Linked DNA regions of Leisingera sp. NJS204. The protein of the gene in region 1 interacts with the protein of each later gene in a pairwise test. Links are inferred from orthologs where the notes say so. Each region holds a gene or a part of one and is shown on either strand. Other genes may lie near its edges. The genes, in order: rho and hfq.

Region 1 (11,293 bases):
TCAGTGAACGTGTCAGCGTACGGCTGCCAACCGGATCGCCGCTCTCCAAATAGCTTTCAACCACCGTCCGGAAGACTTCCCGCGAACGGTCATTCAGATCTTGCAGAATATTGTTCGCGTCGCTCATCGATGTTCCAGCGTTTCTTGCGGATTCAACATAAGAACCCAAAGCTAGGTTGTCATTAAAGAGCAGCATGGGAAAAGGTCAATCGGGCTTGCATAGCTTGGCGTCCGGGGGATATCCCCAAGCCAGCAAATAAAGGATGTGCCATGCGACCCTCAGGACGAGAACTGAATGAAATGCGCGCCGTGTCGATTGAGACCGGCTTCACCAAACACGCTGAGGGCTCCTGCCTGATTAAGATTGGCGATACCCACGTCCTGTGTACCGCCACCATCGAAGACCGGGTGCCGCCCTTTATCAAGGGAACCGGCCTTGGCTGGGTCACTGCTGAATACGGTATGCTTCCACGCGCCACCAATACCCGTATGCGCCGCGAGGCTTCATCGGGCAAGCAAGGCGGCCGCACGGTTGAAATTCAGCGTCTGATCGGCCGCGCATTGCGGGCCGGCGTCGACCGTGTGGCTTTGGGCGAGCGTCAGATCACCGTCGACTGTGACGTTCTGCAGGCCGATGGCGGCACCCGTTGCGCCTCGATCACCGGCGGCTGGGTCGCCCTGCGCCTGGCGGTTAACAAGCTGATGAAAGCCGGCGACGTCCACATCGACCCGCTGATGGATCCTGTTTCTGCTGTGTCCTGCGGTATCTATGCCGGCCAGCCGGTGCTGGATCTCGACTACCCGGAGGATTCCGAGGCCGGCGTCGACGGCAACTTCATCATGACCGGCTCCGGCAAGCTGATCGAAGTGCAGATGTCCGCCGAAGGCTCCCTGTTCTCCCGCGATCAGATGAACCAGCTGATGGATCTGGCCGCCAAAGGCACCACAGAGCTGGCAGAGATGCAAAAGGCCGCCTGCACATGATCCGCAAACTGGAAGGCGGCAAGCTGCTTGTCGCCACCCACAACAAGGGCAAGCTGAACGAGATCACCGAGATACTCGCCCCGTTTGGCGTCAGCGTTGCCGGCGCCGGCGAAATGAACCTGCCGGAGCCGGAGGAAACCGAAGACACCTTTGTCGGCAATGCCCGCATCAAGGCCCATGCAGCGGCCAAGGCAACCGGCCTGCCGGCCTTGTCCGATGATTCCGGGATCACTATCGACGCTCTGAACGGTGCCCCGGGGGTCTACACCGCCGATTGGGCAGGAACCCCTAATGGCCGTGACTTCCAAATGGCGATGACCCGCGCCAATGACGAGCTGAACGCGGCCGGCCCCGAGGCCCCCCGCACCGCCCAGTTCCGCTGTACCCTGGTCATTGCCTGGCCAGACGGCCACGACGAGGTGTTCGAAGGCGTGATGCCCGGCCAGCTGATTTGGCCGATCCGCGGCGAGCATGGCTTTGGATACGATCCGATGTTCCAGCCGGAGGGTTATAGCATCACTTGCGCCGAAATGGACCCAACGGAAAAGAACAAGATCAGCCATCGCGGCAAAGCAGTTGCCCAGTTCATCCGGGGCTGTTTCGGTGGATGACTGGCGCAATGGGGGTTTCGGCCTCTACGTGCATTGGCCCTTTTGCCAAGCCAAATGCCCCTATTGCGACTTCAACAGTCATGTCTCCGCAAATATTGACCAAAAACTATGGGTTAGAGCCTATCTAAGCGAACTCGACAGACTCTCGGAACAGCTCTCAGGCCGTGTCCTTAACTCAATATTTTTCGGCGGCGGCACCCCCTCTCTGATGCAGCCGGAAACTGTCGCCGCTGTTATCGATCGGGCACGTGAAATTTGGCCCTTTGCCAATGACATAGAGATCTCTCTTGAAGCAAATCCCGGCTCGGTCGAGGCAGGTCGCTTTGCCGGCTACCGCGACGCCGGAGTCAACAGGATCTCCATGGGTATTCAGGCCCTGAATGACGAGGACTTGCGTCGGCTGGGACGTATTCACAGTGTCTCCGAAGCCAAATCAGCCTTTGATATCGCCCGCAAATGCTTTGACCGGGTCAGCTTTGATTTGATTTATGCCCGTCAGGGACAGACACTGAAAACCTGGGAAGCGGAACTTCGCGAAGCACTTTCCATGGCTATTGACCACCTGTCGCTTTACCAGCTGACAATTGAGGACGGCACCGCTTTTGGTGATCGCTACGCCCGGGGTAAACTGCGCGGTCTGCCAGCCGACGACACCGCCGCGGATATGTATCAGGCCACTCAGGACATCTGCGCGTCTTTTGGCATGGCCGGCTATGAAACCTCCAACCACGCCAAGCCGGGTTCGGAATCCCGTCATAATCTGATCTATTGGCGATATGGCGACTACGCCGGGATCGGCCCCGGCGCTCATGGCCGTTTGAGTATTGATGGAACCCGGTACGCCACGGAAACCCATCTGGCTCCAGGTGCCTGGCTGGAAGCCGTCAGCAAGGGAAACGGGGAATCCCTGCGCGAATCTCTTTCGCAGGAAGATGCTGTGGCTGAATACATGATGATGGGGATGCGCCTATCCGAAGGTCTGGATTTAGCGCGGTACACTCAACTATCAGGCGTTAATCTCCCCGAGAGTCGACTTGAGGATCTTGTACAGATGGGCATGGTCACTATCTCAGAGAAGAAGCTCCGCGCGACTGATCAAGGACGCGCGTTATTGAATGCAGTGCTCCGCGAACTGTTGATGGATTGAATCAATGCGTTTTATCTATGCCGGCCTAGGGCTGTTCTGTGTCGGCTTGGCAGTCGTAGGTATTGTTCTGCCTTTGCTTCCAACCGTGCCTTTCCTTCTCCTTGCCGCGTTCTTCTTCGCCAACTCATCTGAACGTCTGCACAGTTGGATCGTTGATCACAACATTTTTGGTCCCATGATCCTGGATTGGCGCGACCACGGCGCCATCCGGCCAGGCGCAAAAAAGGCGGCAACCGTTTCGATTGCCGCCGTCTTCGGACTATCTCTGCTGCTTGGTGCCCCTGGCTACATAATAGGGATCCAGGCGGTTGTTCTATCTTCTGTTCTTTTCTTCATCTGGACCCGGCCTAGCGGCTGAGCAGGTTACACAGCTCATCCAGTTGATCCAGGTTTTCGTAGCTGATCGTTACGGCGCCGGCCTCACCACCAGGCTTGTGATCGATAACAACTTTCATTTTCAGAACTGCCGACAGATCTCCTTCAAGAGCACGGGTATCCGCATCTTTTTCCTGCGGCTTTCTCGGTTTCTTTTCGGCAGATGTCTGAACTCCGGCGGCATCTTTCTTAACCAATGCTTCGGTCGCGCGGACAGACAGCCCCCCCTTGACGATCTTCACGGCAAGATCTGAAGCATTATCCGAAGTGATCAGTGCCCGGGCATGGCCAGCCGACAGCTTGCGCTCCTGCACCAGAATTTGAACATCATCCGGCAGGTGCAACAAGCGCACTAGATTAGCAATATGGCTCCGGCTTTTGCCAAGTGCTTCGGCCATGCGTTCTTGCGTATGGCCGAACTTTTCCATCAGTTGCTTGTAGCTCTGAGCCTCTTCCAGCGCATTAAGATCCGAGCGCTGGATGTTCTCGATGATGGCCACTTCCATCATCTCAAGATCCGAGTAGTCCCGGATCAGTACTGGAACTTCATGCAACTGCGCGGCCTGTGACGCGCGCCAGCGGCGTTCACCAGCCACAATCTCGAATTTTCCGCCAGGCCGCGGCCGCACGATCAGCGGCTGCAGAACACCCTTTTCCTTAATTGAGGCTGTCAGATCATCCAAGTCTTCTTGCAAGAACTGCCGCCGCGGCTGATTCGGGTTGGCAATGACATTTTCGATCGGCACCAGAATCTCTGCATTCCGTGGTGCCTCTGCCTGCGTACTCACCGGTGCAGGGTTCACATCTGCCATCAACGCTGACAATCCCCGGCCCAGTCCGCGTGGTTTTGTTTTTTTGTCTGCCATGATTGCCTCCGGTAGGTATTCTGCATTTACGCCGCTATCTTGTGATGTTTTGTGAGGATTTCCTCTGCCAACGCCCGGTATGCCTGTGCGCCAAGAGAGTTTGTGTCATAGTTTAGAACCGGTTGCGCATAAGAAGGTGCTTCGCTCACCCGGACATTGCGGGGGATCTTTGTTTGAAACACCAAATCACCCAGATTATCCCGGGCGTCCTGTTCCACCTGCTGCGACAGGTTGTTGCGACGATCGAACATTGTCAGGACAATTCCTTCGATTCGAAGGTTTGGATTCGCTGACTGCCGAACTTCTCTAATTGTCAGCATGAGCTGGGTCACCCCTTCCAAGGCAAAAAACTCACTTTGCAACGGAACCAGAACCGAATGTGCTGCAACCATTGCATTGACTGTCAAGAGATTCAGCGAGGGCGGACAATCAATCAGAACATAGTCCCAATCATATTCGTCCATCGCGGTTTGGCGTAGAGCATCATGCAGAAGGAAACTGCGTTTTTCATTGGTAAACAGTTCGATATCCGCAGAGCTGAGATCAACAGTCGCTGGGATGATGCACAGATCCTCAATCTCGGTTGTTTGAATGACCTCACCCAGAGATGAGTCTTCAACCAAAAGATCATATGTTGTCAGATCCCGATCCGACGGTTCAATCCCAAGGCCAGTTGAGGCATTCCCTTGCGGATCAAGGTCGACGACCAACACACGAAGCCCGGTTTCCACCAAAGCAGCCGCCAGATTTATGGCTGTTGTTGTCTTCCCAACCCCGCCTTTCTGATTTGCGACCGCGATAATACGAGGCCCCTCAGGGCGGGAATAATCAGACACGTGCCACTTCCCTTATTTTCAGGATTACTGCTTCTTGTTCTGTCAGGCTTTTAACCTGTTCCGCCACGAACTGCCATTGCTGCCTGGCGTTATTCACTTCTTTTTTCCAGCTCTCGCCCTTGGGGAACAACGCCATCCCTTCGGATCCGAGATGGCGCTCCGAAAATTCAAGCAATGTGGACAAATCCGCCAAGGCACGCGCAGACAGGATATCCGCTCTTTGAGGTTCAACCTGTTCAATTCTTTCGGTCAAAACAGTCGTCTTGACACCACATTCTCGCGCGGCTGTTCTAAGGAACGCAGATTTCCTCTGATCACTTTCGATCAATGTTACCTTCATGTCCGGTGCTTCATCTGCAGCCAAAATCGCAACAATCAGTCCTGGGAAACCGCCACCGCTACCTATATCGACCCAATGTCCAACAGGATCTGTACAGCGAAAAACTTGAATGGAATCGGCGATATGGCGCATCCAAAGATGTTCCAAGCTCGATTTCGAAACAAGATTTATTTTCGGATTCCACTTTTGTATAACCTGTTCAAAGGCTTCAAGCCTCTGCAATGTTTCACGTGAAACATCAAGTCCTTGAGGAAGTATCCCATTTTTCACGCGGATTTCCCCTCTCTTGGAAGGCCACGACGCAAACGTGCGAGCAAAAGCGCAAGCGCAGCCGGAGTTATTCCGTCAATGCGGGCGGCTTGCGCCAGGGTTTCCGGTCTGGACTGAGACAACTTACTTTGCAATTCCTTGGAAAGACCGTCAATTCCTTCAAATGAAAATTCGGCAGGGAAACGATATCCCTCATCCTTCTTCATCGCAGTGACTTCCCGTTCTTGGCGTGCAATATAGTTGGCGTAGAGAGCATCGCGCTCCAACTGCCGACGATTTTCCATCTTTACACCTGCCAAATCCGGCATCAGTGGAATGACGTCTTCAAAGGAGACTTCAGGAAACGCAAGAACGTCCATTCCGCTACGGCGGTTTCCATCTTGGTTAACCCGTATTCCGGCTGAGGACACCTCCTTGGGTGTGAATTTATGTGTCTCCAAGATGTTCCGACCCGACATTAGACCGTCATTTTTCTCCTGAAACGCAACCCGCCGGCCATCGCCAACACAACCCAGTTCTATAGCCATGGGCGTTAGCCTTTGGTCCGCGTTATCTGCCCGTAAGGACAGGCGAAACTCAGCACGGGATGTGAACATCCGGTAGGGCTCAGTGACACCGTTTGTGGTGAGATCATCGATCATTACTCCGATGTAGCTGCTTGACCGGCCAAACGTAACAGGCTCTTCTTCCCGCGCCATGCGCGCAGCGTTCAAGCCGGCAACCAATCCCTGTGCTGCCGCTTCCTCGTACCCGGTTGTCCCATTTATCTGCCCGGCCAAGTACAAACCTGGAATGTCCTTCAGGGACAGGTCCAGCTTCAATACGCGTGGGTCTACATAGTCATACTCAATGGCATAGCCGGGCTGAAGGATAGTTGCTCTCTCAAGTCCCTTGATAGACCGGACATACGCCTCCTGAACGTCTTGCGGCAAGCTTGTAGAGATGCCATTGGGGTAGACTTTGTGATCCGAAACACCCTCTGGTTCCAGAAAGATCTGATGCGATTCCTTGTCAGAGAAACGGACAATCTTGTCTTCTATCGACGGACAGTATCGTGGACCAACACCTTCGATATGGCCGCCGTACATTGCTGACCGCTCCAGGTTTTTCCGGATGATGTCATGTGTCTGTGTATTGGTGTGAGTAATTCCGCAGGAAACTTGCTTAGCGCTTATTGCTCTTGTCATAAATGAGAAGAAGACAGGATCATCGTCCCCTGGCTGGGCTTCCAGACTATCCCACTCGATTGTACGTCCGTCCAGTCGGGGCGGTGTACCCGTTTTCAGCCGGCCTAGCGGCAGTTCAAAGCTGTCCAGGCGTTCCGCTAGCCGTACGGAAGGCCTGTCACCAATCCGGCCTCCAGGTTTGGAGATGTCTCCGATGTGGATGACGCCTCGCAGGAATGTTCCGGAGGTGAGAATAACTGCCTTTGCTGGAACTTCACTTCCGTCAGCCAGCACAGCCCCGGTCACGGCTTTTCCCGACATGAGAAAATCAGTTACTTCACCTTCGAGAATATCAAGGTTCGGTTGCGCTTCGGTTAGCCTCAGGATTTCTTGACGGTAGATTGTTCGGTCTGATTGCGCTCTTGGCCCTTGAACCGCTGGTCCTTTTCGACGATTCAGGAGACGGAATTGTATCCCAGCTAGATCAGCAACACGGCCCATTACACCGTCAAAGGCATCAATTTCCCGGACAAGATGCCCCTTACCCAACCCGCCAATAGCAGGATTGCAAGACATCACACCAATTCCACTACGGCTCAGTGTGATCAGTACCGTTTTCGCACCCATTCGTGCGGCAGCGTGAGCGGCTTCCGTGCCGGCATGGCCACCACCAACGACAATCACATCATACTTCGAATGTTTCACGTGAAACACTCCTTCACTTTCCCAGGCAGAAGCTCGAGAAAATCTCATCCAGGAGATTTTCCACTCCGATCCGGCCCACTAGCGTCTCCAGCGCTCGGATCGCCGAGCGCATTTCTTCGGCGGCAATATCATAGAATTCCGAACCACGCGACAGGATAACCTGTGCTTCGGCCAAACTAACCAACGCTGAAAGCATAGCATCCCGGTGTCGGGCGCGAGTCGCAATTCCGGCCTGAGTTGAGCGCTCTTTAAGAACCGATGAAATGTGTTCGACAAGCCTGTCGATACCCTGACCAGACCTGCCTGAGATCGCATCTGCCGCGTTTTCGCGGAGGTCAGCCTTTGGGAGAAGACGGATATCACCATTCTCCATCTCGACGTCTAAAATGTCATCATCTTCCGCCAAAAATACGCGCATATCCGCATCTTCCGCGCGTTTCCGCGCTAATGCGATGCCAATACCCTCAACGTGATCGTCGGTATCCCGCAAACCTGCAGTGTCCAGTAAAGTGACTGGTAAGCCGGCCAGATCCATACGCACTTCGATAATATCGCGGGTGGTTCCGGCAAACTCAGACGTGATCGCCGCCTCGCGGCCGGCCAACGCATTCAACAGTGTGGATTTTCCGACATTGGGTGCGCCGATAATGGCCACTTCGAACCCGCTGCGGATTCGCTCTGCAATTTTCACCCCATCTGTCTCTCTTTCGAGGCCGGCCTGAACATTAGACAGCAGCGCAGAGACTTCCGGCGTTACATCAACCGGCACTTCTTCGTCAGCGAAATCAATAGTTACCTCGATCAAGGAAGCCGCGCGAATCAGACTGCTGCGCCAGGTTTCAGCCAATTTTCCAAGCCCGCCGGCAAGAACAACCTGTGCCTGCTTGCGCTGTGCCTCGGTTTCCGCGTCAATCAGATCCGCGAGCCCCTCAACCTGAGCCAAGTCCAGGTTACCGTTTTCCAAAGCGCGCCGGGTGAATTCGCCCGGATCAGCCATCCGCAAACCAGTAAAGCGGCCTAGGTTTTCCAGCACCGCTGATACAACAGCTGTACTTCCATGCACTTGAAACTCAACAGTATTTTCCCCAGTGAAACTCTTGGGAGCCGTAAAGCTAAGCACCAAAGCTTCATCCAAGCGCTCACCTGAGTCGTCGTGTAAAACACGCAGGCTTTTGTCCCGCGCCGGCAAAACGCCTCCGCAAAGCTGCGCGCCGGCTTCATGCGCCAAAGGACCTGAGATGCGTATTACCGCGACTCCGGCCTTCCCTTGTGCGGAGGCCAGCGCAAAGATCGTGTCCATGGGATGGCCCTTTTTTACTCGCCCGCCCCGATCAGGTGTTCATCGAGTCGAAGAACTCGGTGTTCGACTTTGTCTGCTTCAGCTTGGACAGCAGGAACTCAATCGCATCTGTGGTTCCCATCGGGTTCAGAATGCGGCGCAGCACAAAGGTTTTGGCCAAATCGATCTTGTCGACCAAAAGCTCCTCTTTCCGGGTACCGGACTTGAGGATGTCGATGGCAGGGAACACCCGCTTATCCGCAATCTTACGGTCCAGAACGATTTCCGAGTTACCGGTGCCTTTGAATTCTTCGAAAATCACTTCGTCCATACGCGAGCCGGTATCGATCAGCGCGGTGGCGATGATGGTCAGCGAGCCACCCTCTTCGATGTTCCGGGCAGCGCCAAAGAACCGCTTGGGCCGCTGCAGGGCGTTTGCATCAACACCACCGGTCAGAACCTTGCCTGACGAAGGCACAACAGTGTTAAAGGCCCTACCAAGTCTTGTGATTGAATCCAGAAGGATAACAACATCTCGTTTGTGCTCTACAAGACGTTTGGCTTTTTCGATAACCATTTCGGACACCGCTACATGGCGTGTGGCAGGTTCATCAAAGGTGGAAGACACTACTTCGCCCTTCACCGAACGCTGCATGTCCGTCACCTCTTCCGGGCGCTCGTCGATCAGCAATACGATCAGATAACACTCAGGATGGTTCTTCTCGATCGAATGCGCGATGTTCTGCAGGATCACCGTTTTACCGGTCCGCGGCGGCGCCACGATCAGCGACCGCTGGCCTTTGCCGATCGGTGCCACCAGGTCGATCACCCGCGCCGAGCGATCCTTGATGGTGGGATCCTCGACTTCCATCTTCAGCCGTTCATCCGGATACAGCGGCGTGAGGTTGTCAAAGGCGATTTTGTGGCGTGCCTTCTCAGGCTCTTGAAAGTTGATCGAGGTAACGTTGGTCAGCGCGAAGTAGCGCTCTGTCTCCAGCGGCGCCTTGATTTGGCCGTCAACAGTGTCGCCGGTACGAAGAGAGTATTGGCGGATCATGTCGGGTGACACGTAAATGTCGTCCGGTCCCGGCAAATAGTTAGCCTCAGGCGACCGCAGGAAACCAAAACCGTCCTGCAACACTTCGAGCACGCCGTCACCGCTTATATCCCAGCCCTCATCCGCGCGTTCACGCAGGATCTGGAACATCATCTCGCCCTTGCGCATTGTCGAGGCGTTTTCGATCTCCAGCTCCTCAGCCATAGCCAGCAGAGACTTGGGGCTTTTTGCCTTGAGATCAGACAGATTCAGGGATTGCACGGTCATATAGATACGGCCTCTACTCCCCCGCTTACTCAGGGGTTGGTCACACGACAGGATTGGAAAACACGGTGGCCCGGACGGGCCCGTTGAGTGCCATACATAGGGACTCGTTTCAGATGAGTCAAACGCCGGCTGCAGGCGTTCCGGGGTTGCCAGGCCCCTTGCCGCGCCTCTGCGTTAAAATTTGAAGATCACCGAGACAATAATCACCACCATCAGGACGGTTGGCACTTCGTTCATCATTCGGAACTGCCGGCCCGACAGTCTGTTTTTCCCTGCAGAAAAGTCGCGATAGCGGAACAGCAGCCAATGGTGGAACCACGTCATGGCGATCACGGACACGCCCTTGCTCCACGGCCAAACATAGCTCCAGTCAACAATCCCTGGAGTCAGCACGATAAACAGCCCTGCGGCCCAAGATACGTACATTGCAGGGCGCATGATGATCCGGAGGAGCTTCTCTTCCATTTGCAGAAAGATCGGCACTGTGTCCTGGACCTTCTCTGCCTGCTCCACGTGATACACGAACAAACGGGGGAGATAGAATAGCCCTGCCATCCAGCTGAGCACAGCCATGATGTGCAGTGATTTGGCATACGGGTAGAGCGTGAACATCAGGTCGCTCAGGTCCATGGGCAGTTCTCCCCGGTCAGATCTGATCACCCTAATAATTAAAGATATATTAGAAGGATGATGTTTTTGTAGTGTGCATGGATTCCGGTGGATAAGTGAATCCTCCTCCGCTTATCCCCAGCAGGGATAAGATTCCAGATGGGACGGGACAGGAGGCATGAAGTTTTTTTAACGCCTTAGAAATAAGGTGCATTCATGCTGTGTTCGTTCTTCGATGCTTGGGGATAACGCCGGGATGATCCGGGGAGAGCCGGCATATCCACGAAAATAAAGTTATCCTGCCCCACAAAGGACGACTCAGCGAATTGAATCCCGGAATTTGCGTCAAGCCCTGGAGTCTTTACTTAACCGCGGAAAACCATACAAAACGTCCTGAAACCGTCTGCTTCTTTCCCACGGGGTTTTCCACATGACTGCCCACATAGTGCTGGCTTCAGGTTCCGAAATCCGGGCGCAACTGCTGCGTCAGGCCGGGATAGAATTTGAAACCGATGTCCCGCGTCTGGACGAGCAGGCGATCAAGTCCGCGCTCTTGGCCGAAAAGGCACTTCCGCGCGATGTCGCCGATGCACTGGCAGAAGCCAAGGCACGCAAGATCAGCGGCAAGCGTCCCGGAAAGCTTGTGTTGGGATGTGATCAGGTTCTTGATTTCGAAGGAAGGCTTCTTTCGAAACCTGTCAGTGCCGATGAAGCGGTGGCTCAGTTGAAGGAGATGCGGGGCAAACGGCACATGTTGTTGTCTGCCGCCGTGATTTACCGC
Region 2 (16,871 bases), 2.2 Mb from region 1 along the record:
ACCGGCGCCAGCTCCACCACCTCCAGTTTCTCGGTGGTGCGCTGCGAGGCCGGATCGAACCGCCGTGCGCCATCCAGCACATCGCCGAACAGATCCAGCCGCACCGGGCCGCTTTCCCCCGGCGGGAAGATATCGATGATACCGCCACGCACCGCATAGTCGCCCGGCTCCATCACCGTCGGGCTTTGGGTGAACCCCATCCGCACCAGGAAATTGCGCAGCGCGCCTTCGTCAATCCGGTGATCGACACGGGCAGTAAAGGCCGCCTCGCGCAGCACCCCGCGCGCAGGCACCCTTTGGCTGGCGGCGTTCAATGTGGTCAGCAGCACAAACTGCATGGGCATCTGATGCACCAGGGCCGCCAGCGTGGCCATCCGCGCAGCCGAGATATCGGCGTTCGGCGATACCCGGTCATAAGGCAGGCAATCCCAGCCGGGAAAGACAAACACCGGCATCTGCGGCGCAAAAAAGGCAAGTGCTGACCGCATTGCCTCCATCCGCTTGTCGTCACGCGCCACATGCAGAACCGGCGCGCCGGATTTCTGCACTTCCTTCAGGATCAGCCGGGCATCAAACCCTTCGGGCGCGCCGCCCATGGTGATTGCACGCTGTGCCATGCCTTTTCCTTTCCGGGTGTCCTCAATCGGTCTCAGCCCGCCTGTTAAAATGCCCCGATGGTCAGGTTTTGATACATGCCCCAGAACGCGGTGACCACAATGGAGATTACCCCGACGACCTGCACATAGAGCCGGCAAAACGCCAATCTTTTGCGCAGCTCCCCGCCCGTGGCACCTTCCTGTGAGATCCGGCGCGCGGTCAAAAAGCTGATCAGCCCGACCACGGACATCGGAAACACCAGCAGGAACACGGCCTGGGCAATCTCCATCAGGAAGACAAAGCCAAGCACAGCCAGGCCGGACATCACAAAACAGGACAGCGCCACCAGCCAAGGGCCTGAAACCTCGGAGATGTACAGCAGGCGGTTCACATTGACCCGGACCATATCCTCCAGATCGCGTTCCGCCTGGCCGCCATTGCGCTGCGCCCGCTGGACCATATCATAGGGCACCCCCAGGATCCTGTTACTGGCCGTCGACCAGAGCACCGCCAGCGCAATCCAGTACCACAGGTTGGAGAATGACCGCAGCTCAATCATCTCATAGATAATATGAAGCAGATCCACGCCAGCCCCCCGCTTGTGCCCGCAGATCCTCGGGCTGGAATTTGTCAACCGGCCCTATATCAACCGGGAAGCGCGTGCAGGCAAGCCCTGCCTGCCGCACAAGTTTTTGGGCGCGGCGATTGTGCCTCTTGTTCCCGGGGCCGCTTCCATGCCACCCATGGGCAAGCCAAAACGAGAGACCGCCATGAAGCCCACCGTCGCGCCCTTTCCCGCCGCCCGCCTGCGCCGCACCCGTGCCAGCCAGGCCATCCGTGACCTGGTCCGGGAGAACACCCTGACGCCGTCTGATTTCATCTGGCCGGTGTTTGTCCGTGAAGGGGAAGGCGTTGAGGAACCGATCGCTTCGATGCCCGGTGCGGTGCGCCGCTCGGTGGACAAAATTGCCGAAGCCGCAGTTGAGGCGCAGGCCCTGGGGATCCCGGCGATCTGCCTGTTTCCCTACACCGATGCCTCGCTCAAAACCGAAGATTGCGTCGAGGCCTGGAACCCGGACAACCTGACCAATCGCGCAATCCGCGCGATCAAGGATGCGGCGCCGGATATTGCAGTGATGACTGACGTGGCGCTGGACCCCTACAATATCAACGGCCACGACGGTTATGTGGTCGATGGCGAGATCGTCAATGACGCCACCGTCGAGGCGCTGGTCAAAATGACGCTCGCTCAGGCCGATGCCGGCGCCGATATCATCGGACCGTCCGACATGATGGACGGGCGGATCGGGGCGATGCGCAGCGCGCTGGAAAATGCAGGCCACCACAATGTGGCGATCCTGTCCTATTCGGCCAAATACGCCTCCGGCTACTATGGGCCGTTCCGTGATGCGGTCGGTGCCTCGGGCGCGCTGAAGGGCGACAAGAAAACCTATCAGATGGACCCGGCCAACAGCGACGAAGCGCTGCGGCTGATTGAGCGCGACCTGATGGAGGGCGCCGACATGGTGATGGTCAAACCGGGCATTGCCTATCTCGACATCTGCCACCGGGTGAAATCCGCCTTTGGCGTGCCGACCTATGCCTATCAGGTCTCGGGCGAATACGCGATGATCCAGGCCGCAGCGCAAAACGGCTGGATCGACGGCGAAAAGGTGATGATGGAAAGCCTGATGGCTTTCAAACGGGCGGGCTGCAACGGCATCCTGACCTATTTCGCACCCGCCGCGGCCCGGCTGCTGAACGGCTGACCCAGTCATTCAATGCGGATGCGGATCACTTCAGCGGGAAGCCGCCGCTGTCCAGCTGGCAGCAGATGACAGGCAGCGGTTTTCCGCGTATACATTCGATCAGAGCCGGAGCATACCGGCCTTGGAGCAAATCATTACAGGCACCTGAGAAATGAGCAGTTTTTCCTCTTCCCGCATGACCCGCCGCGGCTTTGCCCTGACGGCTCTGGCCGGCGCCGGCGTTACCGCCGCATGCGGCAACGGCATAGGCAACAGCAATGGCGCGACCATCGACGCCCGCGTTGATAGCACGCTGAACCAAATGTACAGCCAGTACCCCAACACCCGTACCCTGGCCGAAAAGGCAACCGGCATGCTGGTAATGCCGCTGGTCACTGAGGCGGGCTTTGTATTTGGCGGGGCCTATGGGCGCGGCGCCCTGCGGATCAACGATGTGACCGTCGATTATTACGCCACTTACAAAGGCAATGCGGGCCTGCAGATCGGCGCTCAACAGTATGCCCACGTGCTGTTCTTCATGACCGAAGGCGCCTTGGCCGGCTTCCGCCGCTCGTCCGGTTGGGCGGCAGGCGCAGATGTGGAATATGTGATCAAGGACGAAGGCAACGCGCTGAGTGCCGACACCAATACCCTGACGTCCCCGGTGCTTGCAGTGGTCTTTGCCCAGGCAGGCCTGCGCGTTGGTGCGACTTTGGAAGGCACCAAATACACCCGCATCATCCCCTGATCAGCCCGGGAAACGGCAAAGGCTCACGGCCTTCGCTTCTTTCTGGTTGAAAATACCTCCGCCGGAGGCATGGCCTTTCCTGCCGGAAAGGCCATTTTACCTTACCCTCAGTCCAGTTTGCGCAGCCGTTTGAACAGCGACGAGGTATCCCAGCGCCCGCCGCCCATCTTTTGCACGTCCTTGTAGAACTGATCCACCAGAGCTGTGACCGGCAGGCTGGCGCCGGTTTCATCCGCTGCGTCCAGACAGATACCCAGATCCTTGCGCATCCAGTCCACCGCAAAGCCATGCTCGAAATGATCGTCCAGCATGGTCTCGTAACGATTGGCCATCTGCCAGCTGCCCGCCGCGCCCTGGCTGATCACTTCGACCACCGCCCGCCCGTCCAGCCCGGCCTTCTCGGCAAAATGCAGCGCCTCGCTCAAGCCCTGCACAAGCCCTGCAATGGCGATCTGGTTGCACATTTTGGTCAGCTGTCCCGCCCCGCTGCCGCCGATCCGGCGGCAGATTTTGGAATAGGCAGCCATCACCGGCTCAACCCGGGCGTAAGCGGCCTCGTCTCCGCCGCACATAATTGACAGCACACCGTTTTCAGCCCCTGCCTGACCGCCGGAAATCGGTGCATCAACAAAGAACACGCCTTTCTCTTCTGCCGCGCCATGCAATTCGCGGGTCACGGTTTCCGACACCGTGGTGTGATCAACAAACACCGCGCCTTCGCGCATACCGGCAAAGGCACCATCCGCCCCCAGGCAGACCGAGCGCAGATCGTCGTCATTGCCAACGCAGGCCATTACAAAATCCGCCCCCGCCGCAGCCGCCCGCGGTGTGGCACCGAACTGGCCGCCATGCTCGGCGGCCCAGGCCTTGGCCTTGGCTTCGGTGCGGTTGTAGACGGTGACCTCATGGCCCGCGGCCTGCAGGTGCCCGGCCATCGGATAGCCCATGACGCCGAGCCCCAGAAACGCGATTTTTGCCATCTGCTTTTCCCTTGATCTGTCTTCGCTTATGTTGGCGCCAACCCTACCACCGCCGCCGCGGGGCGCAATCTGCCAAGCGGCTGGAAATGACAAAACCCAAGGGAAAACGACCGCTGATGGGACATCTTTTCCGCTGGCTTATGCGCATAGCTGCCGGCCTGATTCTGCTAAGTGTTCTGGCCGCATTGCTGGTCTATTACCTGGCTTCGCAGTCACTGCCCGAATACAACAAAGAGCTTTCCCTGCCCGGCCTCTCCTCGCCTGTCGAGATTGTCCGCGACAACGCCAATGTACCGCATATCTTCGGCAGTTTCGGCGCCAGCGACGAGGATGTCTACTTTGGCCTCGGCTATGCCCATGCCCAGGACCGCCTGTGGCAGATGGCAGTAATGCGGCGCACCGCCAAGGGCCGCCTGTCGGAAATCTTCGGCACCCGCACGGTTGAGACCGACACATATCTGCGCCGGCTGGATATCTACCGATTGGCGCAGCAATCCGCGGCGGTGCAGTCGCCCGAAGCGATGACCGCGCTCAAGGCCTATGCCGCCGGCGTCAACGCCCGCCTGCAGGAGATCAACGAAGATGCGCTTGGCCGCGGTGCGCCGGAGATGTTCCTGTTCAACATGCCGGTTGCGCCCTGGCAGCCCGCCGACAGCATCGCGATCATGAAGCTGATGGCGCTGCAGCTGTCCGGCCACATGAAGGAAGAGATCCTGCGCGCCCGGACTTCGCTGGCACTGGATGATGCGGCCAGGATCAAGGACATCCTGCCCGATGCACCGGGCAAAGGGCTGACTGCCCTGCCGGAGTATGCAGCGCTGGTTCCCGGCGTCCGGCAGTTCGCCACCGCCAAGCCCGCAGAGGCAGACAGCCTGCTGTTTCCGGTTGCTCCGCGCGGGCTGGCGGGGGCCTCCAACGCCTGGGCCGCCGCCCCGAGCCGTTCGGCGGCGGGCGGCACGCTATTGGCCAATGACCCGCACCTGGGTCTCAGCGCACCCGGCGTCTGGTATCTGGCACGGCTTGAACTGGGCACCGGCGGTGTGATCGGCGGCACCATCCCTGGCATCCCGGCAATAATCACGGGGCGCTCAGACGTGCTGGGATGGGGGGTGACCTCGTCTTATCTGGACGACCAGGACTTGTTTATTGAACGCCTCAACCCGGAAAATCCTCAGGAGTATCTGAGCGTTGAAGGGTATAAGGAATTCATCTCCCGCCCGTCGATCATCAAGATCAAGGACCAGGCGCCGGTTACTTTGACCCTGCGCTGGACAGACAACGGCCCGGTGCTGCCCGGTTCGATGTTCAAACTGGCCGGGATCACCCCGCCCGGCCATGTGGTGTCGCTCAGCTGGACTGTGCTCAGCCCCAAGGATACCTCAATGAGCGCTGCCATCGGCCTGATGCGCAGCACCACGGTCCAAGACGCAATCACAGCCGGAGAAGGCTTTGTCGCCCCTTCGCAAAACCTGACTCTGGCGGATAAGGACACAATTGCGCTCAAAACCGTCGGCGCCTTCCCGCTGCGCGATGCCGCACACCAAAGCAAGGGCCGGATGCCAAGCCAGGGCTGGCACCCGGAGAACCGCTGGCAAGGCCGCGCCCCATATGCGGAAAACCCTGAATTCACCAGCCCCGCAGGCGGCATCCTGGGCAATACCAACAACAAGATCCTGGACCGTCCCTTCCCGAACCACGTCTCCTTTGACTGGGGCGATACCCAGCGCATCCACCGCTGGGAAAAACTGATGCAGAACCGCGAAGTGCATACCCGCGACAGCTTTATCGAGGCGCAATTGGACACGGTCTCCTACACCGCCCGCACCCTCTTGCCGCTGATCGGAGCCGACCTGTGGTTCACCGGAGAGGCCGCCCCTGCCGGCACCCGCGAGCGCCAGCGCCAGATCGCCCTGACCCTGCTGTCGGAGTGGAACGGTGAAATGAACGAGCATCTGCCGGAACCGCTGATCTATGCCGCCTGGCTGCGCGCCCTGCAGGCCCGGCTGATCACCGATGAACTGGGTCCGGTGGCCAAGACCTTCCGCCATGTGGAACCGTTGTTCATCGAGCGGGTCTACCGCGATGTCGATGGTGCCGCCGTCTGGTGCGACGTGCGCCAAAGCGCTCCGGAAGAAAGCTGCACTGATATGGCCCGGCTGGCGCTGGATGATGCGCTGATCTGGATCGAAGAACGCTATGGCACCGCGCTGGAATCGCTGCGCTGGGGCGATGCGCATCAGGCCACGCAGGACCACCCGGTGCTGGGAGAAGTGCCGCTGCTGCGCTATTTCGTAAACATCCGCCAGTCCACCAGCGGCAGCGGCAACACCCTGCAGCGGGGCAAGAGTTCAGGTAAGGACCCGGATCCGTTCCAGAACACCCATTCTGCCGGCTACCGCGGGGTCTATGACTTTGCCGATCCCGACAGTTCCGTCTTTATCGTATCAACCGGCCAGTCCGGCCATCCGCTGTCGCGCTACTATGACGACATGGCCCAGCTCTGGCGGCGCGGTGAATATATCCCGATGTCACTGGACGAGGACCTGGCCCGCGCCGCAGCTGTCGGCATTACCCGGATCACCCCCCGCCAATAATAACGGGACAATAAAAAAGGGCGCTGCGGCGCCCTTTTCCTTTTACACTTGAAGCAAGGCTTCACAGCCTCTCGTACTTCGCCTTTTGCCGGTCGGTCCACAGCACGGTGATATCAAACCCGGCCTCGGTCTGTTCTTCGCTTTGAACCAGGTCTTCCTTGAACAGCCAGGCGCGCTGTTTGCCTTCGGCAAACGTGAGATTCAGCAGCTCCTCGTGCCGCACGCCCTGCAACTGCTCGGCGATATCTGCCATTAACCCGTCCAGCCCCTCGCCCGTCAGGGCCGAGATCGCATGGATGCCGTCCTCACGTTCCGCACGCTGACGGCGGGCTTCGGCGTCTTCCTCAGGCAGCTGGTCCAGCTTGTTCCAGACTTCGATCCGGGCGCGGTTTTCGTCCACCCCCAATGAGGTCAGGATGGCCTCGACGTCTTTGGCCTGCTGCTCGCTTTCATCATGGCTGATGTCGCGCACATGCAGGATCACATCCGCCGCCAGAACCTCTTCCAGCGTCGCCCGGAAAGATGCCACCAGTTCGGTCGGCAGATCCGAAATGAAGCCCACGGTGTCGGACAGGATCACCTCCGGCCCATCCGCAATCTGCACCCGGCGCATGGTCGGGTCCAAAGTGGCAAAGAGCATGTCTTTGGCCATCACCTCAGCCCCGGTCAGCCGGTTGAACAGGGTCGACTTGCCGGCGTTTGTATAGCCGACCAGCGCCACAATCGGATAGGGCACCTTGGCCCGCGAGGCGCGGTGCAGGCTCCGGGTCTTCACCACCTTGTCGAGCTGCCGGCGCAGCCGCACCAGTTGGTCGTCAATGGCGCGCCGGTCGGCCTCGATCTGGGTTTCGCCGGGTCCGCCGACAAATCCCAATCCGCCGCGCTGGCGCTCCAGGTGGGTCCAGGCCCGCACCAGCCGCGTCCGCTGATAGCTGAGCGCCGCCATCTCGACCTGCAGCACACCTTCGCGGGTGGCTGCACGGTCCGAGAATATCTCCAGGATCAGCCCGGTCCGGTCGAGGATCTTGACCTTCCAGGCTTTTTCCAAATTGCGCTGCTGCACCGGGGACACCGACCCGTCGATCAGGACCAGTTCCACCTCATTTGCTTTGAGGATGCCCGCCAGCTCTTCGATTTTGCCAGAGCCGAACAGCATCCCCGCATGCGCCTTGGGCAGGCGCACAACATTGGAGCCGATCACATCAAGATCGGGAAGGGCCGCTGCCAGCGCAACGGCCTCATCAAGCGCAGGTGCAGCCTGGCGGCGCCTGCTATCGGATTTGATTTCCGGATGCAGCACCCAGGCACGGGTGCGCGTCCTTTCATGCTCCATCAATTGGAGTCTTCACCCTCATAGAGACTGATCGGCTGGGCCGGCATGATGGTCGAAATCGCGTGTTTGTAGACCAGCTGCGACTGTCCGTCGCGGCGCAGCAGCACGCAGAAATTGTCGAACCAGGTGATCACACCCTGCAGCTTGACCCCGTTGATCAGAAAGATTGTAACCGGAACCTTGGTTTTGCGAACGTGATTCAGGAAGGCATCCTGAAGATTCTGTCTGTCCGAAGCCATTTTTTATTATCTCGCCTTTGTTCTTGCCGCGCGCTGCGGACCAGCACGCACATTAAATTCAGTATGGACGGAGAAAATGTAAGTTTCCACCAGAAAAACACTTTTCACCCTCAAGGGCGGTCAGCTGCGCCAAAGGTTGGGTGACAGCAGCGCGATGAAGGCCAGGGTCTCCAGCCGCCCGAGAACCATCGCAATGCACAGGATCAGTTTGGCAGGATCTGTCAGAAGGTTCAGTACAATCGGCGTACTGCTGGCCGTATCAGCCAGCGGGCCGGTTGTTGACAGCGCGGCAACCGCTAGCACCAGCGATTGTTCAAAATCCGTGCCGACTGCGGCCAGCGCAGTGCTGACCACAGCCAGCGACAGGGCAAACAGCATGAAGAACACCCAAGCCACAAACGCTCCGTTCTTCTGCAAGCGCTTGGCGCGGTTGCCTTCGCTGCTGACCGAGCTGGGATGCACCAGCCGCTCCATTTCGCGCAGACCATTCAAGTACAGCGCGTAGACCCGCAACAGCTTGACCCCGCCCGCAGTGGTCGCGACACCGCCGCCGAACACTGCCAGCCCCAGCAGGATCATGCCCGGTGTTTCCAGTCCCGACCAGGCCTGGGCGGCTTCCCAATGCGTACTTTCAAATCCGGTGGTCGACAGGAATGACAGCACTGTAAACAAGGTGCCCCAAAGCGCGTGCAGGGCTTGCGGCAGATCTTCACCGGCATCCACTTCATAGGCGGCCAACCAGTGGCGCAGGAACAGCAGCAGCGGCACCCCGAAAACGATCAGCAGCCCGGTGCGGAATTCCGGATCCTTGTCCAGCCGCCCCTGCCCCGCGGTGACCGTGTCGCTGGAAAAAGTCAGCCGCGACAGCGCAAAGAACATGAACAGGAACATCACCATCTCGCCCGCCAGGCCGCTGGCGGCATTTTCCACCCCGCCGATGGCCGATATGCCCGAGGTCGCCATCACCGACATCGCATGGCTTAGACCTGCCAAGGCCTGTTCGCCTGTGATCATCAGCAACAGCCATAGCACAAGGGTCAGCCCGGCATAAACCGGCGCCAGGGTACGCGTCACCAGCACCAGCTGTCGGCGGGGATCTGCCCTCTCCATATGCAGAGGGGCGGCCGTGCCGCCGCCAGGCTCGCCTTTGGCAGTGACCTCAAACCCGCCCAGGGACATCGGCGCCAGCACCGCCGAGGCGGCCACCCACATCAACAGACCGCCCAGCCAACCGACAATCGCCCGCCACAGATGCACGCTGGGCGGCAGCCGGTCCGGATCTCCCCAGACATCGGCGCCGGTGGTGGTGATGGCGCTGACCATATCGAAATAGGCATTCAGATACCGGGTGCTGACCAGCGCATCCTGAACCGGCACCGCCAGGAACAGCGGCAGTACGGTGAACGTCGCCAGCAGCGACAGCAATTGCCCCGGCATCCCGTAGCGCGGCACCCGGTTGCCCATCGACAGGCCGATCAGCACCACAAGGATCAGCCCGGCAACGCCGGCATAGAAAAAACTGCGCGAGGTGTGATGATCGTCCAGCACCAGCGCATGCACAGCAGGCAGCCACATCGCCAGCGAGGCAATGCCCCAGATCAGCAGGAACAGCGGCAGGCGCAGCACGCCAATGGGAGCTTTGACCGGGCGGCGCATCCTAGAAATAGTCGATCGAAACCTGCAGCAGGCGCTCGACCTCAGGCACGTCCGCCGCCATGGCGAACAGCGCGATCACATCGCCCGCCTCGATCCGCATCTGACCGGAAGGGCGCAGCATCTCGCCGTTCTTCAGAACGCCGCCGACCAGAACGCCTTCGGGGAAATCCGTCTCGCGGATCATCTGGCCGGCAATCGGCGAGGTCGACAAAACCTCGGCCTCGATCATTTCAGCCTCGGCATCCCCCAATGAGTAGACCTGCCGCACCCGGCCATAGCGGATGTGGCGCAGGATCGAGCTGACGGTGGTGGAGCGCGGGTTGATATAGGCGTCGATGCCCAGATGCGGCAGCAGCGGCACCAGGGTCGGGTCATTGATCAGCGCAATGGCCAGCGGGCAGCCTTCAACCTTGGCGCGCACCGCGGCCAGAATGTTGGTCTTGTCGTCATCGGTCACCGCCAGCATCGCATCCGCTTTGTCGATGCCCGCCTCGATCATCAGCGCCCGGTCCAGACCGTCGCCGTTCAGCACAATCGTGCGTTCCAGCGTTTCCGCCGCCCGTTCAGCACAGGTACGGTCGCGTTCGATCATCTTGGCCCGGATCCGTGTTGTGCTTGCCTCCAGCGCCTTGGCCACTTCCAGGCCGACGTTGCCGCCGCCGACCACAACCACCCGGTCCTGGCGTGTTTCCTGCTTGCCGAACACTTCGATGGTGCGGGGCACATCATCGGCGTGGCTGAACACATAGCAGCTGTCGCCGACAAACAGCTGGTCGCCCGGTTCCGGCGCAAACAACGTGCCGTCGCGCCGCACCCCGACCACAATCGCGCGCAGCGTCGAAAACAATTCGGTCAGCTGCCGCAGCGGTGTATTCACCACCGGGCAATCGGCGTCGATCTGGATCCCCAGAAGCTGCGCCTTGCCGCCCATGAAGGTCTCGGTGTCAAACGCTGCCGGCGCCGACAGCCGCTGCATCGCTGCTGCCGCCACTTCCCGCTCGGGGCTGATCACCACGTCGATCGGCAAATGCTCGCGCTGATAAAGGTCGGAATAGATTGCGGTCAGATAGCTTTTGGCCCGCAGGCGGGCAATCTTGCGCTGAACCTTGAAGACTGAATGCGCCACCTGGCAGGTCACCATGTTGACCTCGTCAGAATGGGTGGCCGCAATGATCATGTCGGCATCCCGCGCCCCGGCCCGGTCCAGCACATCCGGATAGGAGGCAAAACCATGGATCCCCTGCACGTCCAGCGTATCGGTTGCCCGCCGCACCAGTTCCGGGTTGTTGTCGACAACCGTCACATCGTTGTGCTCGCCGGACAGGTGCCGGGCGATCTGCCAGCCAACCTGGCCCGCGCCGCAGATAATGACCTTCATTTGCGTGTCCCTTGGCGGAATTTCGGGCGGAGTTTCGCCCGATGTGAATGACAGAAGCCGCTTTCACGGTCAATTTAATTGTAACTTGCTCTGATTGCAGTCATTCTTTGCGTATGTGCAAGGATCGAACGATCATGGCGGCCTTGGTCCTGCTGCTTGGCACGGCGGCCTGCGGACCGCTTCCTGTTTATTACAGGCAGGGGGCAGAAGTCTCGCGCCTGCAAAGTGATGAGCTTGGCTGTGCGGCACAATCGCTGCGGGATGCGCCCGTCGCCAATGAAATCCGCCAGCATCCCCCGGTTTTCCACCCCGGCCGCAAAGTCTGTTCCGGCGGCAGCTGTTATTACCGGCCCGGTTACTGGGTGAACGGTGGCATCTACACGGTGGATGTGAACAGACCCCTGCGCCTGCGGCTGGAGAAATCCTGCATGGCATCCAAGGGCTACCAGCAGATCGCGCTGAAACGCTGCACCCGGCGCAACCCCGCCGCCGTAGCCGGACCGCAGCTGGCCCCGCTGAGCGAAGCATCCTGCGCGCAGCGCAACAAGGATGGCAGCGTCAGCATCCGCACCGGCGGCTAGGCGCACTCCCTTGCCGAAAATGCGCGGCAGGCTAACTTTGAATTGCGCCACCGGTTCAAGTAAGCTGGCGCCGGATTGTTTGTTGACCAGTATTTCATAAAGAAAGGTACCCGATGCGGATACATTTCCTGTTTGCCGCGCTGCCTCTTGCAGCTGTGACAGCCGCCTGCGAACCCGTGGCACCGATTGCCCCGCCACCGGCGGCAGCCCCAGCGCCGGCATCTGCAACATACAGCGCGCCAGCAACGCGGCCGGCACCTGCAGCGGCTCCCAGGGCACCGGTCATCCCGGCAGAAGAAGCGCCTGAACCTGCCTATCAAGGCGGCGGTGGCGGAGGTTCCGGCGGCGGCGGCGGTGGTTCCGGCGGTGGCGGTGGCGGCGGCGGAGGCTGGGGTTAAACCCGGATGCTGCCATGATCCCCCATCATTCCAGAATCCCCTCCCTTGCAGCAGCCCTTTTGACCGGCACAGCGCTGCTGCCGGCAACGGCCGCCCAAGCGGCATATGAAACCAGCGAACGGGGCAATGCCCCGGAAACCGCCATCGTTGTCGGCATTCAGGACTATGACCACGTCACTGACCTGACCAACACCCGCCAGGATGCCAAGGCCATGGCTGAAATGCTCAGCTCCTTCGGCTATACGGTTTACGAAGGCTATGACCTGGACAAGCGCGGGTTTGAAGCGCTGCTGCGCCAGGCCGCTCTTAATATCCGCGACGGCAGCCAGGTGTTCTTCTACTATGCAGGCCACGGTATTCAGCTGGGGCGGCGCAATTACCTGCTGACCAGTGACGCGGAACTTACTGGCATTCACGATCTGCCTTTCCAGTCAGTCACCCTTGACCGCGTCTCTGCCATTCTCGGCGGCAAGGCAGGCAGCCAGATCCTGATGCTGGATTCCTGCCGCGACAATCCCGTGCCGGATGCCAAGCTCAACGCTGAGGTCGGCGCCCAGCTTTACGAAGCGCGCGAGGGATTTGACGTGTTCCGCCCGCCGCTCAACACGCTGGTGGCGTTTTCAACGTCTCCCGGCGCCACGGCGCTGGATGGCGAGCCTGGCGGCAACAGCCCTTACACCGCCTCGGTCGTGCGTCATTTTCCGGACCGGCCTGACGAAGATGCAATGACTGTCCTTTCGGCAATTCGCGGCGACGTTTATGCGGCGACCGGCAACACTCAGGTGCCATGGGAAAGCTCGACGCTGATGCAGAAGGTCTATCTGCGCCCGGCAGAGCGGTCATTGAACATTGCCAAGGCTGAAGCCGAAACCGAAGCGGCCGGCCTTGACCGGATGCCCGCCGTGCTGTCGGTGAAAATCCCGTTGGGCCGCGCGCTGGAACTGGCGCCGGAGATCAGCCCTTATGTCAGTGCAGGCACAACGGTTTCAATTATTGAATCGCCCTCTTCCGGCGTGACGTCGCTGCAAACCGGGGACAGCAGCGGTCTCAGCCTCAGCTATGCGCCGAAACTGACCGAGCTTCCTGCCCGCAAGGATGGCGGACAGGTCCGCAAGGACCGGATGGTGCTGCGCCTGGCCCAGGCCGGCGCGGTGCGGGACGTGACCGTGAACCTGGAAATGATCGCCCGGCAATGCGACCTGGAAGCCGGTGATCTGCTGGATCTGCAGGGGGTTGGCCTTTACCGTTACCCCAATGAAATCAACCTTAAGGATGCCGAGGCTGCCTGCCGCGATGCTGTCGGGGCCGCGCCGGATATCGGCCGCCTGCACTATCAGCTGGGCCGCGCGCTGCAGGGTCAGGGCCGCTTGATCGAAGCCTATGAAGCTTTTGAAAAAGCCGCAGAATTGGACCACGTCCGCGCCTATAACGCCGTCGCATATCTGCATGTCACCCCGAATGTCGACCGCGAAACAGTGCCCATCCCCTACAACCCGGACAAGGCCTTTGCCCTGTGGGACAAGGGGATTGAGGCAGGCGACCCCTTCTCGATGCACGCCAGAGGCAAGCGGCTTTTGCGAAAAAGCAGCACCCCGGAGGAAAAGCGGCGCGGTTTTGACCTGCTGAGCCGCGCAGTGGAGCTGGGCCATACCTATTCGATGAACGAACTTGGGGTTTTCTTTCTATGGAGCGGCGATGAGCTGGCGCAGCCGGAGCGCGGCTTCTCCTACCTGCAGGCCTCTGCCGGACGCGGCGATATCTATGGCACCGCCAACCTTGGCTATGTCTACCGCGACGGCGGCGCGGGCCAGGCGGTGGACAAGGAAAAAGCGCGCGCGCTGTTTGCCGAGGCCGCACAGCTTGGCCATCCCCATGCCCCGGCTGAGATCGGCCGGATGATCATGGGCGGCGACTTGCCCGGCAGCGACGCAGCTGAAGCACTGGAATGGTATGACATGGGGCTGTCGCGCGGCGACGCCTGGGGTGGTTCGAACGGCGCTTGGGTAGCCCTTAACAGGCTGCCGGACCGGATCCCCGCCCATGCTGCTGCTGCGCGGGCAGGCAAGGCGATGGCTTTGAACGATCCCGATGCACGCGCCGCAGCGCGGGAATTGCTGACCGGCATGGCTGAAACAGACGTTGCCGCAGGCACCCAGTACATCCTGCGCCAGCTGGGGGCCGGAATTGCCATCGACGGCCAGTTCGGCCCGTCATCCCGCAAGCAACTGGGCAATTGGGCGCGCAAGGCAGGTCTGCCCGCAACCGTTCCCGGCGATGCCATCAGCCAGCTGCGACTGGCCTCGCAGATCCATTTTGCGCTGAACCCGATCCGCCAGGACCTGTTCTGACCCTATGATGCAGCACCGCCTGCGCCCGGTGGTGCCGGGCGCAATGGCGGCCTAATCAGGCCTGCTCTTCCTCGGCCTCCACATGCGCCACCCGGGCGCCTGCCTTGTTGGAGGTCACCACCCCCAGCGACTTCAGCTTGCGGTGCAGCGCAGACCGCTCCATGCCGACAAACGACGCCGTGCGGCTGATGTTGCCGCCAAAGCGATTGATCTGGGTCAGCAGGTATTCGCGCTCAAACGCCTCCCGCGCCTCGCGCAGCGGCAATGTCGCCAGCGCGCCGGACAGGACCACCCGGCCCTCCTCCTGCGGCTTGTCTTCTTCGCGCGGCAAATCCTTGGCCTCGATCGGGCCGCTGCCATCGCCAAGGATCAGCACCCGCTCCACCAGATTCTTAAGCTGGCGCACGTTGCCCGGCCATAGCATGGTCTGCATCAACGCCACCGCCTCTTCGGTCAGCACCCGCAGCGGCAGCCCCTGGGCTTCGTTGAACTGGGCAATGAAATGACCGGCCAGCAGCGGAATATCCTCGCGCCGGTCCGCCAGCGACGGCACCGCAACCGGCACCACATTCAGCCGGTGATACAGCTCTTGCCGGAACCCGCCTGCTTCGATTTCTGCATCCAGGTCTTTGTTGGTGGCGGAAACCACCCGCAGATCGACACGGATTTTGTCCGAACCGCCAACCCGCTGGAACTGCTGATCCACCAGCACCCGCAAAATCTTGGACTGGGTTCCCAGCGGCATATCGGCAACTTCATCAAAGAACACCACACCGCCATGCGCCTGTTCCAGCAAGCCGGGTTCCACCCCGCGCTCCGAGGATTCGCGGCCGAACAGAACCTCTTCCATCCGGTCGGGTTCGATACTGGCACAGTTGACGGTGATGAATGGCGCGGACGCCCGGTTTGAATTGGCATGGATATAGCGCGCAGCAATCTCTTTGCCGCTGCCGGCCGGTCCGGTCAGCATTACCCTGCCGTTCGACTTGGTCACCTTGTCCAGCTGGCTGATCAACGTCCGGAACGACGCAGAGGTGCCGATCATTTCCGCCGGGCCTGTATCCCTGCGCTTGAGATCCGAATTTTCCCGGCGCAGGCGCGAGGTTTCCATCGCGCGGCGGATCACCACCATCAGCTGGTCGATATTGAAGGGCTTCTCGATGAAATCATAGGCCCCCTGCTTGATCGCTGCGACAGCGATTTCGATGTTGCCGTGTCCGGAAATGATCACCACCGGAACTTCCGGATTGTCGCGCTTAACCGCCTTCAGAATATCGATGCCGTCCATCTGGCTGTCTTTCAGCCAGATATCCAGGATCATCAGCGCCGGTTCGGCGTCTTCCAGACGGGCCATGCATTCGTCGGAATTGGCAGCCTTTCGGGTGGCATAGCCTTCATCCTCAAGAATATCCGAGACCAGTTCCCGGATGTCGCGCTCGTCATCTACAATCAGAATGTCACTCATGTCAGACCTGCTTTCACTGTGCTCTTGTTTGGCGCCGCTGCCCGGTTTGCGGCGGGCAGACGGATTACCGCCATCGCGCCGTAATGCGCGTGTCCCTCGAATACCGGGGCATCTTCCAGCGTCAGCGTGCCCCCGTGCTCTTCGATGATTTTTTTAACGATCGGCAGCCCCAGCCCGGTGCCCGCATCCCGCGTGGTCACATAAGGCTCAAACAGCCGTGCCCGGTCTTCGGGCAAGCCGATGCCGTTGTCGGCGATACGGACTTCATAGAAATTGCCTGCCTTGACTGCTGCCACCCGGATTTCCGGCACCAGCCCCTGCGGATTTTCCTTTAATTGCAGGCTTTCAATGGCTTCACCTGCGTTTTTGATCAGATTGGTCAAGGCCTGGCCAATCATTGTGGCATCCAGATCCGAGGGCATGGCTGTCTCGGACAGCTCCGCCTTGATCCGGACACCGGGCTGGCCCTGCTGCTGCAGGATTACCGCGTCCCGCAGCAGTTTGACCAGATCCTCTTCGCGCCGCTCCGGTTCCGGCATGCGGGCGAATTTCGAGAATTCATCGACGATCCTGCGCAGATCATTGGTCTGGCGCACGATCACATCGGTCATGGATTGCAGCTGATCGCTGTTCTCCTCGCCCAGTTTGGGCGCGAATTTGCGTTTGATCCGCTCCGCGCTCAGCTGGATCGGGGTCAGCGGGTTCTTGATCTCATGGGCAATCCGGCGCGCCACATCGCCCCAGGCCGCCATCCGCTGGGCGCTGACAAGATCGGTCACATCATCAAACGCCACCACATAACCTTC

What was found.
Region 2: the proteins of rho (region 1) and hfq interact in binary tests that used the Escherichia coli proteins (3 or more experiments, as listed by UniProt). The link is inferred for Leisingera sp. NJS204 from one-to-one orthologs.

What each region holds. Positions count from the first base shown.
Region 1 is NZ_CP035417.1:4,098,178-4,109,470, forward strand. The notes cover bases 7,768-10,765. They hold rho (transcription termination factor Rho), read right to left. Parts: upstream 9,904-10,765; coding sequence 8,632-9,903; downstream 7,768-8,631. Other genes in these bases: mnmE (tRNA uridine-5-carboxymethylaminomethyl(34) synthesis GTPase MnmE), read right to left, coding at 7,768-8,600; ETW24_RS19965 (CopD family protein), read right to left, coding at 10,078-10,533. Outside these bases: heat-inducible transcriptional repressor HrcA, read right to left, coding at 1-127; rph (ribonuclease PH), read left to right, coding at 271-984; rdgB (RdgB/HAM1 family non-canonical purine NTP pyrophosphatase), read left to right, coding at 981-1,595; radical SAM family heme chaperone HemW, read left to right, coding at 1,588-2,742; ETW24_RS19930 (YbaN family protein), read left to right, coding at 2,747-3,100; ETW24_RS19935 (ParB/RepB/Spo0J family partition protein), read right to left, coding at 3,090-3,983; ETW24_RS19940 (ParA family protein), read right to left, coding at 4,010-4,819; 16S rRNA (guanine(527)-N(7))-methyltransferase RsmG, read right to left, coding at 4,812-5,429; tRNA uridine-5-carboxymethylaminomethyl(34) synthesis enzyme MnmG, read right to left, coding at 5,426-7,300; more of mnmE, read right to left, coding at 7,314-7,767; ETW24_RS19970 (Maf family protein), read left to right, coding at 10,943-11,293. UniProt on the Escherichia coli protein: Facilitates transcription termination by a mechanism that involves Rho binding to the nascent RNA, activation of Rho's RNA-dependent ATPase activity, and release of the mRNA from the DNA template.
Region 2 is NZ_CP035417.1:1,863,777-1,880,647, reverse strand. What follows is about bases 6,620-9,539. They hold hfq (RNA chaperone Hfq), read right to left. Parts: upstream 8,240-9,539; coding sequence 8,000-8,239; downstream 6,620-7,999. Other genes in these bases: ETW24_RS09215 (TrkH family potassium uptake protein), read right to left, coding at 8,360-9,539; hflX (GTPase HflX), read right to left, coding at 6,729-8,000; ETW24_RS09230 (penicillin acylase family protein), read left to right, coding at 6,620-6,667. Outside these bases: mfd (transcription-repair coupling factor), read right to left, coding at 1-617; ETW24_RS09250 (component of SufBCD complex), read right to left, coding at 662-1,183; hemB (porphobilinogen synthase), read left to right, coding at 1,368-2,366; ETW24_RS09240 (YSC84-related protein), read left to right, coding at 2,518-3,093; ETW24_RS09235 (NAD(P)-dependent oxidoreductase), read right to left, coding at 3,201-4,073; more of ETW24_RS09230, read left to right, coding at 4,190-6,619; more of ETW24_RS09215, read right to left, coding at 9,540-9,895; Trk system potassium transporter TrkA, read right to left, coding at 9,897-11,273; ETW24_RS09205 (hypothetical protein), read left to right, coding at 11,408-11,854; ETW24_RS09195 (caspase family protein), read left to right, coding at 12,267-14,600; nitrogen assimilation response regulator NtrX, read right to left, coding at 14,656-16,065; ETW24_RS09185 (sensor histidine kinase NtrY-like), read right to left, coding at 16,062-16,871. UniProt on the Escherichia coli protein: RNA chaperone that binds small regulatory RNA (sRNAs) and mRNAs to facilitate mRNA translational regulation in response to envelope stress, environmental stress and changes in metabolite concentrations.